DNA from 4 places in the Streptomyces sp. NPDC001663 genome. Region 4 is predicted to be linked to each of the others. Evidence: riboswitches for the same ligand, from Rfam matches in the RefSeq annotation. Region 4 holds a riboswitch; each other region holds the start of a gene.
The links. A riboswitch is a leader RNA that binds a small molecule or an ion and turns the genes downstream of it on or off. The one in region 4 is predicted to bind cyclic di-AMP.
Positions count from the first base shown of each region.

Region 1: it holds a riboswitch for cyclic di-AMP, as region 4 does, so the genes downstream of both, ACFY1L_RS02490 (peptidoglycan DD-metalloendopeptidase family protein) here and ACFY1L_RS07280 (transglycosylase SLT domain-containing protein) in region 4, are expected to answer to the same signal.
Region 2: it holds a riboswitch for cyclic di-AMP, as region 4 does, so the genes downstream of both, ACFY1L_RS35750 (M23 family metallopeptidase) here and ACFY1L_RS07280 (transglycosylase SLT domain-containing protein) in region 4, are expected to answer to the same signal.
Region 3: it holds a riboswitch for cyclic di-AMP, as region 4 does, so the genes downstream of both, ACFY1L_RS16425 (M23 family metallopeptidase) here and ACFY1L_RS07280 (transglycosylase SLT domain-containing protein) in region 4, are expected to answer to the same signal.

Region 1 covers NZ_JBIAUR010000001.1:513,611-517,814, forward strand. Annotated here, with positions in the region: gene ACFY1L_RS02485 (Tat pathway signal sequence domain protein) at 1-1,077, opposite strand, end outside; gene ACFY1L_RS02490 (peptidoglycan DD-metalloendopeptidase family protein) at 1,297-2,220, opposite strand; cyclic di-AMP (ydaO/yuaA leader) riboswitch at 2,225-2,403, opposite strand; gene ACFY1L_RS02495 (alpha-galactosidase) at 2,709-4,204, opposite strand, start outside.
Region 2 covers NZ_JBIAUR010000012.1:349,145-353,348, forward strand. Annotated here, with positions in the region: gene ACFY1L_RS35735 (dihydrofolate reductase family protein) at 1-137, shown strand, start outside; tRNA gene ACFY1L_RS35740 (tRNA-Met) at 242-315, shown strand; gene ACFY1L_RS35745 (PP2C family protein-serine/threonine phosphatase) at 423-1,520, shown strand; cyclic di-AMP (ydaO/yuaA leader) riboswitch at 1,745-1,902, shown strand; gene ACFY1L_RS35750 (M23 family metallopeptidase) at 1,914-2,930, shown strand; gene ACFY1L_RS35755 (aldo/keto reductase) at 2,994-3,941, shown strand; gene ACFY1L_RS35760 (PrsW family intramembrane metalloprotease) at 3,982-4,204, opposite strand, start outside.
Region 3 covers NZ_JBIAUR010000004.1:571,099-575,302, reverse strand. Annotated here, with positions in the region: gene ACFY1L_RS16435 (M16 family metallopeptidase) at 1-242, shown strand, start outside; gene ACFY1L_RS16430 (M16 family metallopeptidase) at 239-1,627, shown strand; cyclic di-AMP (ydaO/yuaA leader) riboswitch at 1,841-2,004, shown strand; gene ACFY1L_RS16425 (M23 family metallopeptidase) at 2,018-2,782, shown strand; gene ACFY1L_RS16420 (GntR family transcriptional regulator) at 2,970-3,662, shown strand; gene ACFY1L_RS16415 (HPr family phosphocarrier protein) at 3,802-4,083, opposite strand.
Region 4 covers NZ_JBIAUR010000002.1:217,466-221,669, forward strand. Annotated here, with positions in the region: gene ACFY1L_RS07270 (hypothetical protein) at 1-303, opposite strand, end outside; gene ACFY1L_RS07275 (HAD family hydrolase) at 710-1,516, shown strand; gene ACFY1L_RS07280 (transglycosylase SLT domain-containing protein) at 1,527-2,255, opposite strand; cyclic di-AMP (ydaO/yuaA leader) riboswitch at 2,261-2,440, opposite strand; gene ACFY1L_RS07285 (CocE/NonD family hydrolase) at 2,725-4,204, opposite strand, start outside.

The sequences.
Region 1 (4,204 bases), on a different contig from region 4:
GCCGTGGCCCGCCTTGGTGCGCTTGCGGACGACATAGCCGTCGGCGGTGGGCTGGGTGAGCGTGAAGTCGCCCCACTTCGGGATGTAGGCGAGGCGGCTCGACACCCGCGTGTCCCAGGTGGACGTGTCCGGCAGCTTCTCGCCGGCGATCTGGGCATCGCGGACCGCCCGGCCCGGGTCGCGGCGCAGACCGGTGATGCCCTGGACGGCCTCGCCGAACAGGCCGCCGCCCGAGTCGGCGAACCGTATGTGCCGGTCGTACGGCTGGTCGGAGAGCGGCACCGTGAAGCGGATGCCGAGGCCGCGCAGGAAGTCGCCCTCGTCGGAGCCGGGCTTCTGCTCGCCGTCCCAGACGAAGGTGTGCACCAGACGGAAGGCCTCGGCGCCGGCGAAGAAGACGAAACGCAGCGTGTACGGCAGCCAGGTGCGCCCCCCGCGGCGGTGCCGGCCCTCGACGCGGACCACGGCCCGCACCGGGCCGTCCTGCTCCACCTCGACCTTCTCGACACGACCGGCGAACTGCTCGACGTCCGCGCCTTCGCGCACGGACTCCTGCCGTACGGCGACCAGTTGACCGGCCCGCGCGATTTCGACGGTCCCGCGTCGGACACTGCGGACGACCGTGTCGGAGCCCTTCGCGCCGAAGACGGCGGTGATGACGCCGGTGGACACCTCGACGCGTCCGGCGGAGCGGGTGACGGTGACCTTCCGCGCGGGCGTGGCGGGAGTTCCGGCCGTGAGCCGGTACGCCGACGCCTTCGGAGCGTCCGGCGCGATCGCGTGCGCGGTCCACTTGACCGAGCCGTCGGGCCAGTAGCCGGTGATCCAGGTCTGTACGGGGACGTCCGCGCCGTCCGCGCTCGCGAGCCGGAACCTCTGCTCCGGCCGGTGGGCGCCGCGCGCCCAGGGCACGCCCCAGGTGGCACCGGCGTGGACGTCCGGGGCCTGGCCCTCCAGCCAGTGGAGTTCGGCGTCGTAGCCGTCCGCCGCGGCGGCGGTGCGGGCCCAGGAGAACTGGGCGGCGGCGGCCGCGGCTGCGGCGCCCTTGATGACGGTGCGTCGGTCGACGCCGGGCACGGGGACCTCCGTAGGCCTCGAAAGGCGTTAGAAAGCGCTTGCATCGCTACGGAGATCACTGTGTCCCCACTTTCCCCTCGCTGTCGACAGCCCTGCACCACCCGCCACAAGACCGCAATGAAGCGATCATGGCGCCGCAAAGCCGAAGACACCGAAGGCCGGACCCGGGGATCGGGGTCCGGCCTTCGGCGGCGTGTCAGGCGATGGGTCGGCGGGGGGTCAGCCGACTCCGACGCCCTTCGAGCGGAGGTAGGCGACCGGGTCCACGTCGGAGCCGTAGTTCGGCGTGGTCCTGATCTCGAAGTGCAGGTGCGGGCCGGTCACGTTGCCGGTCGCTCCGGAGAGGCCGATCTGCTGGCCCTCGGTCACGGTCTGGCCTGCCGAGACGGAGAGCTGGGACAGGTGGCCGTACTGCGCGTAGTAGCCGTCGGCGAGCTTGATGACGACCTGGTTGCCGTACGCGCCGCCCCAGCCCGCGGAGACGACGGTGCCCGCGCCCACGGCCTTGAGGGAGGTGCCGGTCGGGACGACGAAGTCGACGCCCGTGTGGTACCCGCTGGACCACATGCTGCCGGCCACGTGGTAGCCCGTGCCGACGGTGGCACCGGCGACCGGGAGCGTGAACCCGTTCGCGGTGCTGGTGGTTTCGGCGGCCTGCGTGGCGGTCGTCTTCGAGGAGGAAGAGGACTTCGCCGAAGAGCCCCTCGACGCAGAGGCCTTCGACGGGGCGGAGGACGAGGACTTGGTGGTGCTCGTCGCGGCCTTCTTGCCGATCGTGAGCTTCAGACCCGGGTGGATCAGCGACGGGTCGTCGCCGACGGCCCGGCGGTTGTCCGAGTAGAGCTTCTTCCAGCCGCCGGCGACGTGCTGCTCGTCGGCGATCTTCGAGAGATAGTCACCGGCCCGGACCGAATAGGTCCGCACGCCCGCGGTCTTCTTCTCGGTCGCCTTCTTCTCGGCGGCCGGAAGGGACTGGACGGTCTTTTCCGAAACCGACTGGGAAGCGGACTGCGGGGTGGCGGCATGGGCCCCGGCGGCGCCCATGAGCGGAAGAGCAAGGGCTGCGCCACCGGTTCCGGCGACGGCGATGGAGCGAGTGAAACGCTGGGACTTCGGGCGGCGGTGCTTACCCTTCGCGGGCATGGCGAATTCCTCTCCGGCGCCTACGAGGTGAGCTGTCGGGTGCGAACTGGAGATGTCCGGCCGCGTTTTGGACGCGACTTAACCCCTAGCCGTTCCGGAGACCGGAACAGGCAGTTGTACCTGTGGGTCCCCCGCTCCTGCCGTTCACGGGTGAGTTGTGCGGGCACCGGGCGGCGGCAGGATTGGGCGTCCGTCCGGATTGGTGGCGAACGTAAGCGACCGCGACGCAAAGGGACAAGTGACGGTTCCCTGTGAATGGGATTCTGTTGATCCCTTGTGGGAATTCGCGGTTACCCAGCGTGAATTACGGGAGCATCTCCTTACCCAAACCCCCATGTAAAGCATGTGAATTACGTGAACATGACGGGCCACGCACGGTCACGGATATGACGCTCCTCACGTGACACTGCTCCACCACACCTCATTCCAGAGCGAGTTGGAACGAAGGATGATGAAGCAGAATCAACGCGCCAATTCGGACAGACGACTCAGATGCGACGCAGCCGGAAGATCGCCGCATCGAGGTCACCGCGCAATCCGGTACGAAGTCCGTGATGCAGCAATACGGCACCCCCGTGAACTTCGCCCGTTTCGAGGCATTCGTACGATGCTGCCGGATCGAGGCCGCGCAGCCGCAGCGCCGGTACGGGTTCGCCGTAGCTCTGAGCCTGGAGCCAGGCAAGGACAACCGCCTCGTCCCCGCGCACGTACTGCACCGCGCTGAGTCCACCCGTCGGGGGTCGGAGCCGATAGAGGTCGCCGTGCTGCACGAGGGGCCGGATCCCCTTGTAGAGCGTCACCCACTCCTGAGCCTCGGCAAGCTCCTCCTCAGTCCACTGAGTCAGGTCCCCGCCGACGCCGAGTACGCCCGCCATGGCGCTCACGAACCGGAAGCGCAGCGAGCTGACCCGCCCGTTGAGCTGGGTGTTCGGGCTGTCGGTGACCCAGGCGGCCATTACGCGCGCAGGGTGGATCTGGCTGAAGCCGTGCTGGATGGCGAGCCGGTCGAGCGGGTCGGTGTTGTCGGAGGTCCACACCTGGTCCGTACGGCTCATGATCCCGAGGTCGATCCGGCCGCCACCGCCCGAGCAGGACTCGAAGGCGACGTCGGGGTGGGCCGCCCGCAGCCGATCCAACAGGGCGTACAGGGCATGGACATGGTCGACCCAGAGCCGCTGCGGGTAAGGCTCGTCCGGCCAGCCCGCGTCGGTGAAGCAGCGGTTGAAGTCCCACTTCACGTAGTCGATCGGGGCGCTGGACAGGAGCGCGTCGAGTCGCTCCCACAGGTACTCCTGGACGTCCTCCCGGGCCAGGTTCAGTACGAGCTGATTGCGGAATTCCGTCCGCTTTCGTCCCGGTTGGAACTGCACCCAGTCGGGGTGTGCGCGGTAGAGGTCGCTGTCTGGGTTGATCATCTCGGGTTCGACCCAGATGCCGAACTGCATGCCGAGGGCGTGCACATAGTCCGCGAGCGGCTTGAGGCCGTTCGGGAACCGGTCCGGGTTGGGCGTCCAGTCGCCGAGTCCGGCGCGGTCGCTGACGCGCTTGCCGAACCAGCCGTCGTCGACCACGAACAGCTCGACACCGATCGCCGCGGCCCGGCGCGCAAGGGTCCCCTGCTGCTCCTCGGAGATGTCGAACTCCGTGGCCTCCCAGGAGTTGAACAGCACGGGCCGGTCCCGGTCGGCGTCCGGGATGACGTACGCGCGCTGGTACGCGTGCCAGGCGCGGCTCGCACCGCCGAAGCCGCCGTCGCTCCAGAGGCCGGCGAAGACGGGGGACGTGTACGACTCCCCCGCCTCCAGGCGCAGCAGCCCGGAGTCGTCGTAGCCGGCGCCGCCGGTGATCTGCACGCGCGCGTCCGGGAGTTGCGCCACCGCGATCCGCCAGGAACCGGACCAGCCGAGAGCACAGCCGTAGACCTCGCCGCGCTCCTCGGTCGCGTCGGTGTCGAGCGCGACCCAGGGCAAGTGCTGGTGCCCGG
Region 2 (4,204 bases), on a different contig from region 4:
CGGCCTGGCGGGAGCCGGACACGTTCGTCGAGGACGCCGACGGCAGCGGGCTGCTGGCCGCGCAGGGCGTCGAGGTGGTCGTACTCCCGGAGCACGAGGAGCGGGCCAAGGCACCGAACGGCCACCTGCTCGCATGAGCCGCCGCAGGTCATGACCGGGCCGCGGAAACCGTGCATGACCGGCCCGCGAACAACCCGTGTGCTGACAGCCCCGCGGATGGCGTATGCTGGTGACACACCGACGCGGGGTGGAGCAGCTCGGTAGCTCGCTGGGCTCATAACCCAGAGGTCGCAGGTTCAAATCCTGTCCCCGCTACTCAAGGCTCAGGGTCGGAGTCCAGTCACTGGACTCCGGCCCTGAGTGTTTCCCCCGATCGGCCTTCACGGCTCGCGCCCCGATCCCGCTCCCGGAAACCTGGAGCCGTGGAGCAGGAGGGGCCGATCTCGTACGCGCGCACCTTCGCCCGCATGCTCCCGCCGCTGCTGCTCGTCGTCGGGGCGATCTACGACTACCTCACCCCGTCGGAGTTCACCGCGGGCCCGCTCTTCACCGCCGCGCCCCTGGTCGCCGCCCCGCTCTACTCGCGCCGGGGCACCGTCCTCACTTGCATCGCGTCCGTCCTCGTCGTCGCCGCCGTCCATCTCGAGCTCGGCATCCTCTTCCACATCGACTCGATCACCGAGCTGGCGACCGTGCTGACGGTCGCCGTGCTGGCCGTCCTCATCAACCTCCTCGTCCGCCGCGGCCGCGAGCAGCTCGCCTCGCAGCGCGAGAGCGCCGAGGCCGCCCAGCGCGCCGTCCTGCCCCAACCCGCCGAGCGGATCGGGGGGTTCGCCATCGCCGCACGCTACGAGGCGGCGCAGGAGGACGCCTTCATCGGCGGCGACCTGTACGCGGTGCAGGACAGCCCGCACGGCGTACGGCTGGTCGTGGGCGACGTACGGGGAAAGGGGATGGGGGCGGTGGCCGCCGTCGCCGTCGTCATCGGGGCGTTCCGCGAGGCCGCCGAGCAGGAGGCCACGCTGGAGGCGGTCGCGCAGCGGCTGGACCGGGCGCTGGCGCGCGAGGCGGTGCGGCGAGAGGGGATCGAGCTGTTCGAGGGGTTCACGACCGCCGTGCTCGCCGAACTCCCGCACGGCGACGGCATCCTGCGGATCGTCACCCGCGGCCACCCGCCCCCGCTGCTGCTGTGCCCCGACGGCACCGTGCACACCCTGCACGCCCGCGAGCCGGCCCTGCCGCTCGGCATGGCCGATCTGGGCATCTGGCCCGACCGCGCCGAGGAGATCGAGTTCGCCGGCGGGGCCACGCTGCTGCTGTACACCGACGGGCTGTCCGAGGCACGGGACGAGCACGGGGTGTTCTTCGACCCCGCGGACCGGCTCTCCGGCCGGGTGTTCCACGACCCCGGCGCGCTGCTCGCCCGCCTCGCGGAGGAGGTGCGCCGGCACACCGGGGGCGGCACGACCGACGACATGGCACTGCTCGCCGTACGACGGCCGACTCCTGACCGAATGTGACCGCGTGTGATCGGGCGACCGCCCTCCGCATAACAACTGACATACCGTCAATACCTGTGAGGTTCTTGAGGTGTGGCCAACTCGCCCGATTTTCGCCGCTCCTGGCACGTACGTCCTGGCCAGAAAGGTTAATGATCAAGCGGAACACCTTGGAATCGGCACCCCGGGTCTATTAACGTTCGATAACGCAGCGCGGTCGTCCCAGCCGTCACAAGAGGCGGCTCCGTGCGCACGCGCCGAATCCCGCAAGGGAACCGGGGAACCACCACCCTGGGGTGAATCGCGCTGATACCGCCGTGGACCCACGGCAGGTATACGCGCGTAGGAGACCTTCCTGCTCCGAACCCGTCAGCTAACCCGGTAGGCGAGAAGGAAGGAAAGGAGCACGCCCACGTGGCGTCCAACCCGCCTGCCCCGGCAGCCCCGTTCGTGCCGAGCACCGAGCCCTTCGGCTTCGCCGGCCCCCGCACCGACGAGGGTCCGTGGGAGGAGTGGAACCCCACCGAGGAGTCCCTCCGCCCGGTACGCGGCCGGCATCGTGTGGCGAAGCAGCGCGGCGGGGGACTCGCCCGCAGCTCCACTGTCCTCGGCGTCGGTGTCATAGCCGCCGTCGGCGCGGGCGGCATGGCCAGCGCCAACACCGGCAAGCCGCCGGTGTCCATCTCCATGCCCGATCTGCCCTCCGTGTTCGGCGACTCCGCCGACGCCCCCAAGGGCTCCGCCACGGCGCTCAGCGATGTCGGCGTGACCTCCGCGGACACCGCGCAGGGCGCCAAGGGTGCCGGTGAGGCGCTGCGCGACCGCATCATGGCGCAGGCCGAGTCGCAGCAGGTGCAGATCGACAGCAAGGCCCAGTCGGCCACCGAGGCGGCCCTCGCCAAGCAGGTCGACGACGCGGCCGCCAAGGCCGAGAAGGAGGCCGCGGCCAAGGCCGAGGCCGCCAAGGAGAAGGCGGAGGCGGAGGCCAAGAAGGCGGCCGAGGCCGCGCGCCTGGCCGAGCTGGCCAAGCAGTTCAAGCTGCCGGTCGTGTCGTACACGATCACCGGCACCTTCGGACAGGCCGGCTCCATGTGGTCCTCCGGCTACCACACGGGCCTCGACTTCGCCGCCCCCACGGGCACGCTCATCAAGGCCATCCACAGCGGCACCATCACCGAGGCCGGCTGGGCCGGCTCGTACGGCTACCGCACCATCCTCACCCTCGACGACGGCACCGAGCTGTGGTTCTGCCACCAGTCGTCGATCAGCGTGAGCGTCGGCCAGAAGGTCAGCACCGGTGACGTCATCGGCCGCATCGGCGCCACCGGCAACGTGACCGGCCCGCACCTCCACCTCGAGGTCCACCCGAACGGCCAGTCCACCGGCATCGACCCGATGACGTGGCTGCGCAGCAAGGGCCTCAACCCCTGACGTTTACAGGATCTTTGCGGGCGTGCCGGAAGGACTGTTCCGGCACGCCCGTTGACGTAGTACATGACTTCTCTTCGCAAGCTCGGCTCCTCCGACCTCGAGGTCTTCCCGCTCTCCCTCGGCGGCAACGTCTTCGGCTGGACGGCCGACGAGGCCACTTCCTTCGCCGTGCTCGACGCCTACGCGGCCGTGGGCGGCAACTTCGTCGACACCGCCGACTCCTACTCGGCGTGGGTCGACGGCAACCAGGGCGGCGAGTCCGAGACGATCATCGGCAAGTGGGTCAAGGCGCGCAGCAACCGCGACGACGTCGTGATCGCGACCAAGGTCAGCCAGCACCCCGACTTCCCGGGCCTCACCGCCACCAACATCAAGGCCGCCGCCGACGCCTCCCTGCGCCGCCTCGACACCGACCACATCGACCTCTACTACACCCACTTCGACAAGCCCGAGGTGCCGGTCGAGGAGATCATCGGCGCGCTCGACGAGCTGGTGAGGGCGGGCAAGGTGCGGCACATCGCCGTGTCCAACATCTCCGCCGAGCGGCTCGCCGAGTCCCTGGAGTTCTCCGACCGCGAGGGCCTGGCCAAGTACGTGGCCATCCAGCCCCACTACAACCTGGTCTCGCGCGACACGTACGAGGGCGCACGCCAGGACCTGGCCGCGCGGTACGGCCTGGCCGCCGTTCCGTACTTCGCCCTCGCCTCGGGCTTCCTCACCGGCAAGTACCGCCCCGGTACGACGGTCGAGGGTGCCCGTGCGCAGGCCGGTGCCGGCAAGCACCTGGAGACCGAACGCGGCCGCAAGGTCCTGGCCGCCCTCGACGAGATCGCCGGCTCCCGCGCGGTCCCGGTCGCGACGGTGGCCCTGGCCTGGCTCGCGGCCCAGCCGACGGTCGCCGCCCCGATCGCCTCCGCGCGCACGGTGGAGCAGCTTCCGGCACTGCTGGGGGTGGGGGAGCTGACGCTCACCGAGACCGAGGTCGCCCGCCTGACCGCGGCGTCGGCCTGACGCCCGTCCTTTCCGAGCGCTGCGCCTGTCTTTTCGGGTGCTACGACCGGTACGGGTTGTACGCGGGATTCGGCATCGCCGGGTATCCGTACACCCCGTACATCGGCCAGGGCGGCGCCACCACCGGCACCGGGGGCGCGGTGACCCGCGCCGCGTAGTCCAGCGCGGGCCGCGCCGGTTCCCGCCGGCTCCACAGCTCGTGGAGCAACTCCCGTTCCCGTACGACGAAGTCGGCGCCGGCGCGGCCACGGCGCCCCCGGTGC
Region 3 (4,204 bases), on a different contig from region 4:
GCCGGTTCGCCGTCCTGTTCGGCGACCCGCAGCTCGCCCTGACCGCCGTACAGCGCGTCCTGGAGGTGACGCCGGAGGAGGTCCAGGAGGTTGCCAAGGCCCGCCTGCGGCCCGACAACCGTGCGGTGCTGGTCTACGAGCCGGTCTCGGGAGAGATCGCCGAGGACGCGGACCCGCCCGAAGACCCCGAGGCCGAGGCCACGGTCGAAGCCGGCGACAACAACGAGGAGGCGGCCAAGTGACCGAGCTCGCCACGATGCAGTTCCACCCGCAGCCCCAGGCGGGCGAGGCCAAGCCGTGGGCCTTCCCGGCACCCGAGCGCGGCGCGCTCGACAACGGCCTGACCGTGCTGCGCTGCCACCGCCCCGGCCAGCAGGTCGTCGCCGTGGAGGTGCTCCTGGACGCGCCCCTGGACGCCGAACCGGCCGGCTTCGACGGCGTCGCCACGATCATGGCGCGCGCCTTCTCCGAAGGCACCGACAAGCACTCCGCCGAGGAGTTCGCCGCCGAGCTGGAGCGCTGCGGCGCCACCCTCGACTCGCACGCCGACCACCCCGGCGTCCGGATCAGCCTCGAAGTGCCGGCCTCCCGCCTCGGCAAGGCGCTCGGACTGCTCGCCGACGCCCTCAGGGCGCCCGCGTTCGCCGACAGCGAGGTCGAGCGGCTCGTCCGCAACCGCCTCGACGAGATCCCGCACGAGCTGGCCAACCCCTCCCGTCGCGCCGCCAAGGAGCTCTCCAAGGAGCTGTTCCCGACGACCTCGCGCATGTCCCGCCCGCGCCAGGGCACCGAGGAGACCGTCGAGAAGATCGACTCCGCGGCCGTACGGGCCTTCTACGACCGGCACGTCCGGCCCGCCACGGCCACCGCGGTCGTCGTCGGCGACCTCACCGGCATCGACCTGGACGCGCTGCTCGGCGAGACCCTCGGCGAGTGGACGGGCTCCAAGGCCGAACCCCGTCCCGTCCCGCCGGTGACCGCCGACGACAACGGGCGCGTCATCATCGTGGACCGTCCCGGCGCCGTACAGACGCAGCTGCTCATCGGCCGCGTCGGCCCCGACCGGCACGACCGCGTGTGGCCTGCGCAGGTCCTCGGCACGTACTGCCTGGGCGGCACCCTCACCTCCCGCCTGGACCGCGTCCTGCGCGAGGAGAAGGGCTACACCTACGGTGTGCGCGCGTTCGGCCAGGTCCTCAGGTCCGCGCCGGACGGCTCGGGCGCCTCGATGCTCGCCATCAGCGGCTCCGTCGACACCCCCAACACCGGCCCGGCACTTCAGGACCTGTGGACGGTGCTGCGCACGCTCGCCGAGGGCGGTCTCACCGACGCCGAGCGCGACGTCGCCGTACAGAACCTCGTCGGGGTGGCGCCGCTGAAGTACGAGACCGCGGCGGCCGTCGCGAGCACGCTGGCCGACCAGGTCGAGCAGCACCTGCCCGACGACTACCAGGCGACGCTGTACCAGCAGCTCGCCGCGACCGGCACCGTGGAGGCCACCGCGGCCGCCGTGAGCGCCTTCCCGGTGGACCGCCTGGTGACCGTCCTCGTCGGTGACGCGGCGCAGATCAAGGAGCCCGTCGAGGCCCTCGGCATCGGCCAAGTCACCGTCGTGGCAGCCGAGTAGAGCACTAGTCAGCTGCACGCGCGCGTGGGGGCCCTGGTGACTGATGAGTCACCAGGGCCCTCTTATGTCCGAATTGAAAGAGAATTGAAGGAGAGCTTCCTGTTTGCCCTGTGGGATGCGCTACAAAGACCCTGATCCGTTTGGGAATTGAAAGCGGCCCCGCTTAGCGTCGTCCGGGCTGTCCGTCAGGCACCGCGCCGCACCCGCGGCACCGGACAGCCATCGCCGAGTCCCCGTACGGCGCGAGCCAGGGGAGCCGGGGACCCATCGCAGTCCCTGGGGTGAATCGGACGCCCGCGCGCGCAGCGAGGGGGTCCGTAGGAGACCTTCCTGCTCCGAACCCGTCAGCTAACCCGGTAGGCGAGAAGGAAGGAAAGGACAAGCCACTACATGGCGTTCACCCGCGCCACCGGGAAGCACCGTCGTCCCAGCCGGACGCACCGCACCACCAAGCGCGCCGCCGGCGTCGCGGCCCTCGCCACCACCGGCGTCGTCGGTGCCCTGGCCGCCCCCGCACTCGCCGCCGAGACCTCTGTCGAGCAGACCGGCCTCACTCCCGTCATCACCATCGGCGACACGCTCGCCGACAAGATCGACGCCCAGGCCGATGCCCAGAAGCAGGCCGCCGAGGAGGCCGCGCTCAAGAAGGCGGCCGCGGAGGCCGCGCGCGAGAAGGCCGCCGCGAAGGCCAAGCAGGAGCGCGAGGCCAAGGAGCGTGCCGCCCGCGAGGCCGAACGCAAGCGCCTCAACACGTTCGTCGCGCCGATATCCAACTCGTACGTCTCGACGGGCTACAAGACCGGCGGCTCCCTGTGGTCCTCCGGCAGCCACACGGGCATCGACTTCCACGCCGCGAGCGGCACCACCGTCCACGCGGTGGGCTCCGGCACCGTCGTCGAGACCGGCTGGGGCGGGTCCTACGGCAACCAGATCGTGATCAAGATGAACGACGGCACGTACACCCAGTACGGCCACCTGTCGTCCATCGGTGTCTCGGTCGGCCAGCAGGTCACCCCGGGCCAGCAGATCGGCCTCTCCGGCGCGACCGGCAACGTCACCGGACCGCACCTGCACTTCGAGGCCCGTACGACCCCCGAGTACGGCTCGGACATCGACCCCGTCGCCTACCTGCGCTCGCACGGCGTGAACGTCTGACGACGGGCCGCAAGATCTCCTGAAACCCCGGCTCCCCGAGCCGGGGTTTCGTCGTTTCTGTCGCCTTGCTGTCCAAAAAATATCCATGGATTCCGGCCCGCCGTCGGAAATTCCGGCTCCGTGCAATAGAGTCACGGAACACACGTCAATCATCGACGTTTCACGGGGATTAAGTCGGAGGTCGGTCATGCGTATTCCGGCGCACTCGGTGTGCACGGCGATCCGGGACGACATCGTCGCCGGTGTCTACGAGCGCGGCAGCCGGCTCACCGAGGAACTGCTCGCGCGCCGCTACGGCGTCTCGCGCGTCCCCGTGCGCGAGGCCCTGCGCACCCTGGAGGCCGAGGGCTTCGTGGTGACCCGGCGGCACGCGGGCGCGTGCGTGGCGGAACCGACCGAGCAGGAGGCCGCCGACCTGCTGGAGATGCGCATGCTGCTGGAGCCGCTGGGCGCCTCCCGGGCCGCCCAGCGGCGCACCGAGGCCCACCTGAAGGTCCTGCGCGGTCTGGTCAGACTGGGCCAGGAGCGGGCCAGGAGGGGCAACAGCGAGGATCTGCGCTCCCTGGGGGGCTGGTTCCACGAGACGCTCGCCCAGGCCTCCGGCAGCCCCGCCCTGACCTCGATGCTGACCCAGCTGCGGCACAAGATCGCCTGGATGTACGCCGTGGAGGCGCCCGCCAACCCCGTGGAGTCCTGGGCGGAGCACGGCGCGATCGTCGACGCCGTGGCCCGCGGCGACAGTGAGCGCGCGCGGGCGGTGACGACGCTGCACACCGAGCGCTCGAGTGCGGTGCACCGGCTGCGCTTCGGCGGCCCGGACCGCGCGAACGGTGTGAGGAACTCGCAACATCCCGTAAACATGTCGAGCCTGCGGCATTAACACGGGCGCCGTATACAAAGAGAAGACAATTCGCGGGGGATTATTTCTGCTGCCCGCGACCGAGAATTCTGCAGTCCCGCCACGGGAAATGCGAAGGGCTCGCCCGATAATTCGGACGAGCCCTTCTGTGATGCCTTGATCAGACGGTCTCGGGGAGCTCCTCAAGGCCTTCGGAGACCAGCTTCGCCAGACGGTCGAGGGCGACGTCCGCACCCTCGGCGTCGGAGGCGAGGACGATCTCCTCGCCGCCCTGGGCGCCCAGGCCCAGGACCGCCAGCATGGAGGCCGCGTTGACGGGGTTGCCGTCGGCCTTGGCGATCGTCACCGGGATACCTGCGGCCGTGGCGGCCCGGACGAAGATGGAAGCGGGGCGGGCGTGGAGGCCCTCGGCCCAGCCGACGTTGACGCGGCGCTCAGCCATGTGATGCTGCCCTTCACTGTCTCAGGGTTGTCTAGACCAGTTTCCCACACGTGAAGCATGCCCGGAGCGGTCCTTCGTACCGTCCGGAGTGAGTGGTCGGACCGCGGCCTCGGCCCGACTC
Region 4 (4,204 bases):
CTGCCGGTTGAGGAACCCCTCGATCAGCCCGGGCGGGTTGGCCGCCTCGGTGGCCTCGAAGTCCCAGCCCGGGCAGTCCATGTCGAACACCACGACGGGCAGCGGGCGGCCCAGTATCTCCTCGATAGGGCCGCTCGCATGCAGATGCCGGGCGAGGTCGACACAGGCGTCGGCGAAGTGCAGATGGAGCAGCTCGCGCTTGGCGTCGATCTCGTCGTCCTCGCCGACCCCCACCTCTTCGTTCTCGCCGTCGTACCAGAGCCCGAGCCCCCTGACCTCGTCCTCGTACCGCGGGCCGCCCACCGGATCCTCGGGTACGTGTTGTAGCCGATGGCCACGTACGGCCGCCGGGTGTCGTAGTCGATCTGCCAGATGCGGAACGAGAGCGCGTACATCTCGGGCCGCAGCTCCAGAGGGAACCGCTCCAGGATGCCGACGGCGGCCTCCCGCAGATGCGCCTGGAACTTCCCCGCCCGATCCGTCACAACAACAGCCCCCGCTCCGGCAGTCAGTGAAAGCGACACCGCAAGCGTCGCACCCGCCACTGACAACGGACTTCGGAGGCAGCACCGGAAGCGGCCGAAAAAGGCCCATGCCGGTACCGGAAAGGCCCGTACCGATACGGGAGTTGACGAAGTGGCCGGGGTGAACGGGGCGGTCGTCCGGTTGGTGATGAGTCGGCGCGGCGTCCGGTCCGTATTCTCTGATCATGGCCGCACCCACCGCATATGCACTCATCGCCACCGACCTGGACGGCACGCTGCTCCGAGGCGACGACACGCTCTCCGACCGGTCCCTCGCCGCGCTCGCGCGGGCGGCCGGCGCTGGCGCCCGGCACCTCGTCGTCACGGGCCGGCCGGCCCCGAGAGTGCGCCCGCTCCTCGACGAACTGGGCGGCAGGGGGCTCGCGGTGTGCGGACAGGGCGCGCAGGTGTACGACGCCGGCGCGGACCGTCTGCTCTGGTCCGTCACGCTGGACAGGGAGCTGGCCGAGACCGCCCTGGGCAAGATCGAGGCCGAGGTGGGCGAGGTGTACGCGGCCGTGGACCAGGACGGCGTGGACGGCCTCACACTCATCGAACCGGGCTACCTGATGCCGCATCCGGCGCTGCCCGCGGTGCGGGTCGAGCGGCGCGGCGACCTGTGGTGCGAACCCATCAGCAAGGTGCTGCTGCGCCATCCCGACCTGACGGACGACGAGTTGGCGGCGACGGCGCGCTCGGTGGTCGGTTCGCTGGCCACCGTCACCATGTCGGGGCCGGGGACCGTCGAACTCCAGCCATGCGGCATCACGAAGGCGACCGGCCTCGCGCTGGCCGCCGAATACCTGGGACTTGGCCCGGAGGGGACGATCGCCTTCGGCGACATGCCGAACGACATCCCCATGTTCGACTGGGCCGCCCACGGCGTCGCGATGGCCAACGCCCATCCCGAACTCAAGGCGGTGGCCGACGAGATCACCCGGTCGAACGAGGACGACGGCATCGCCGTCGTCCTCGAACGACTCTTTCCGTGACGGCAGAGATCTAGTACGCCCCGAAGACGTTGTCGATCGAGCCGTACCGCGCGGCCGCGTACTTGCAGGCGGCGGTGATGTTCGCGACCGGGTCGAAGGGGTCGAGCGACGTTCCGGGCACGTGGTAGGCCAGGAACGTCGGGTCGATGACCTGCAGCAGACCCTTGGACGGGGTGCCCGCGGCGGCGTTGGAGTCCCAGTTGTTGATGGCGGCCGGGTTGCCCGACGACTCCCGAATGATGTTGCGGTAAATGCCGTCGTACGTCCCGGGAATTCCGTTCTGCGCCATGATGTCCAGCGACTGGCGGATCCATCCGTCCAGGTTGTTCGCGTACGTCTTGGCGGAGGCCTGGGTGGCGTGCGCGACGGACGAGGACTTCTTGGTGGCCGTCGCGCTCGCCGTCTTCGTCGTCTTGACCGTCAGCTTCAGGCCGGAGTGGATCAGCCTCGGGTTGTCGCCGATGGCCTTGCGGTTGTCCTTGTAGATCTGCTGCCAGCCACCCGGAGTGTCGTATTTGTCCGCGATGCCGTAGAGCGTGTCGCCCTTGACCGTGGTGTACGTGACGGACTTGACCTGCGATGCGGCCGACACGGCAGCGGGGGCCTGGGCCGGCGTCGCGGCACTCGCGGCGGTCGCGCTCAGGAGCGGGATCGCGAGGGCGGCGGTGCCGGTTCCGGCGGCGACGACACCTCGGGTGAGGGGGCTGGTTCTGGGGCGGCGGTGCTTGCCTCGGGGCATGGCGCTGTTCCTCTCCGGCGCCTACGAGGTGAGCTGTCGGGTTCGGGCGGGGAGTTGCCCGGCCGTGCCCTGGCGGGCACGGCTTCACCCCGAGCCGTTCCGGAACGCATCGAGACGTCCGGACCGGCGACTTACCTGGGTCCCCCGCTCCTGCCGTGTACGAGTGGGTGCGGTGATGGATGGCTCGGGCGGCGGCAGGATTAGGCGTCCACCCGGCTGGGCCGGAAACGTATGCGAGAGCACATGCCCGAAACAAGTGCCGGACTCATGGATCGCACCCATTGACCTCGGCATGAGCCTTATGGGGCGCTTGATCCTTTGCGGCTGCCAAGGCTCAACTCGCTCATGGCGCAAGGGGAGACGCGAACCGTGGGTGGTGGCGACGCCCGCGGTCGTGCGTGACTCAAGTCACTGACATCTCGCCCGATTCGCGAAGCGTGCAAAAACGGGCAATGTCCTCAACTCATAGTCAACCGGCCGTCCGTGGGATTCGCTGCTCCCATGTCCGGTGGAAGACGACCTCCCCGCCGTCCGTGCAAATCACCTCATTCGAGGCGATGAAGTCCTTTCCGGTACAGCTGATCTCCGAGCGCGTACGGACCGTGGCGTCCCACGCGAGCTCCGGCCGGTGCAGGCGGACGAACCAGTCCGAGCGGGTGCGGGCCGACAGGGGGTCGGCCTCGTGGATCGTGTACGTCTCCAGGGCGTCCTCGGTGAACTCCAGACCGTCCGGGTACACGCGCGTGCCGCCGTAGCGCGGGTCGACCTCCAGACGCCACTCGCCCTTGGCGACGTCCCGCACCACGAGTCGCTCGGGGCGCGGTTCGTCCAGCGTGATCGGGGAGTTCACGCCCAGCGGCTCCGCCTGCTCCGGCTCCTCGAAGGTGATCGCCGTCTCGGCCAACGCACGCGCGCGTACCGGAAGTTCCAGCGAACTGCCTTCCGGATGCAGCGTGAAGCCGGCCGCCGAATCGGGCTGCGGCCAGATCCACGGCCAGTACGTGGAGGACACGGCGAGGCGGATGCGGTGACCGGGCGGGAAGACGTGACCGATGCCGCTCAGCTCGAACTCGACGTACTCGGTGGCACCCGGCGTCCATGGCACGGCCCGGTCGCGTCCCTGCCGCGCGGACAGGTTCAGTACGCCGCGCGTGACGAGGGTCGATGAACCATCCGGTGCCATGTCACACAGCCGTACGGCAATCTGACCGCTCGGCACCTCGGACGTCACCCGCAGCCGCACCCTCGGCCGCCCCAGCACCCACGTCTCCTCGCCCACCACGAAGTCGAAGCACACCGACCGCCCGTCGTCGTCGCGCTGGTCCGGCGGCAGATCGGCGTCGTTGCCGAAGGGGAAGAAACGGCCGGCGTCCACGCCAGTGTGCTGGGGTGAGCGGACCGGCACAGCGGCGGTGGAATGTGACACAGCACTGTCCCGAAAGCCGTACGAGACCGCCGTGACGTTGGGCGACGGCCACGCCGGCTCCCCGACCCACCGCCCCGGCAGCGTCCCGTACACCGTGGCCGGAGGATGCGAGTCGCTGACGTAGGCACGCAGCAGGGGCTCGCGCATCGCCCCGGAGTCGATGCCCTTCAGCCAGTGGTCCCACCAGCGCAGGGTCTCCTGGAGGAAGCCGATCGCGGGGCCCGGCGGCAGACCGCGGTCCGGGTACTGGTGCGACCAGGGGCCGATCAGGCCTCGTACACGGTCGGCGGGCAGGTGCTCGACGAGGCGGAGCACGGTGTCGCGGTAGGGGTCGTGCCAGCCGCCCACCGCGAGGACGGCGGCGTCGATCGCGCCGTAGTCCTCGCAGACGCTGCCGTGGCGCCAGTACTCGTCCCGCGTCTGGTGGGCCAGCCAGGTGTGCAGGAAGGGCTCGACGGCGGCCTCCAGACGCTTGATCCACATCTCCCGCCAGACCGGGCCGACGTACAGCGGATCAGGCGGT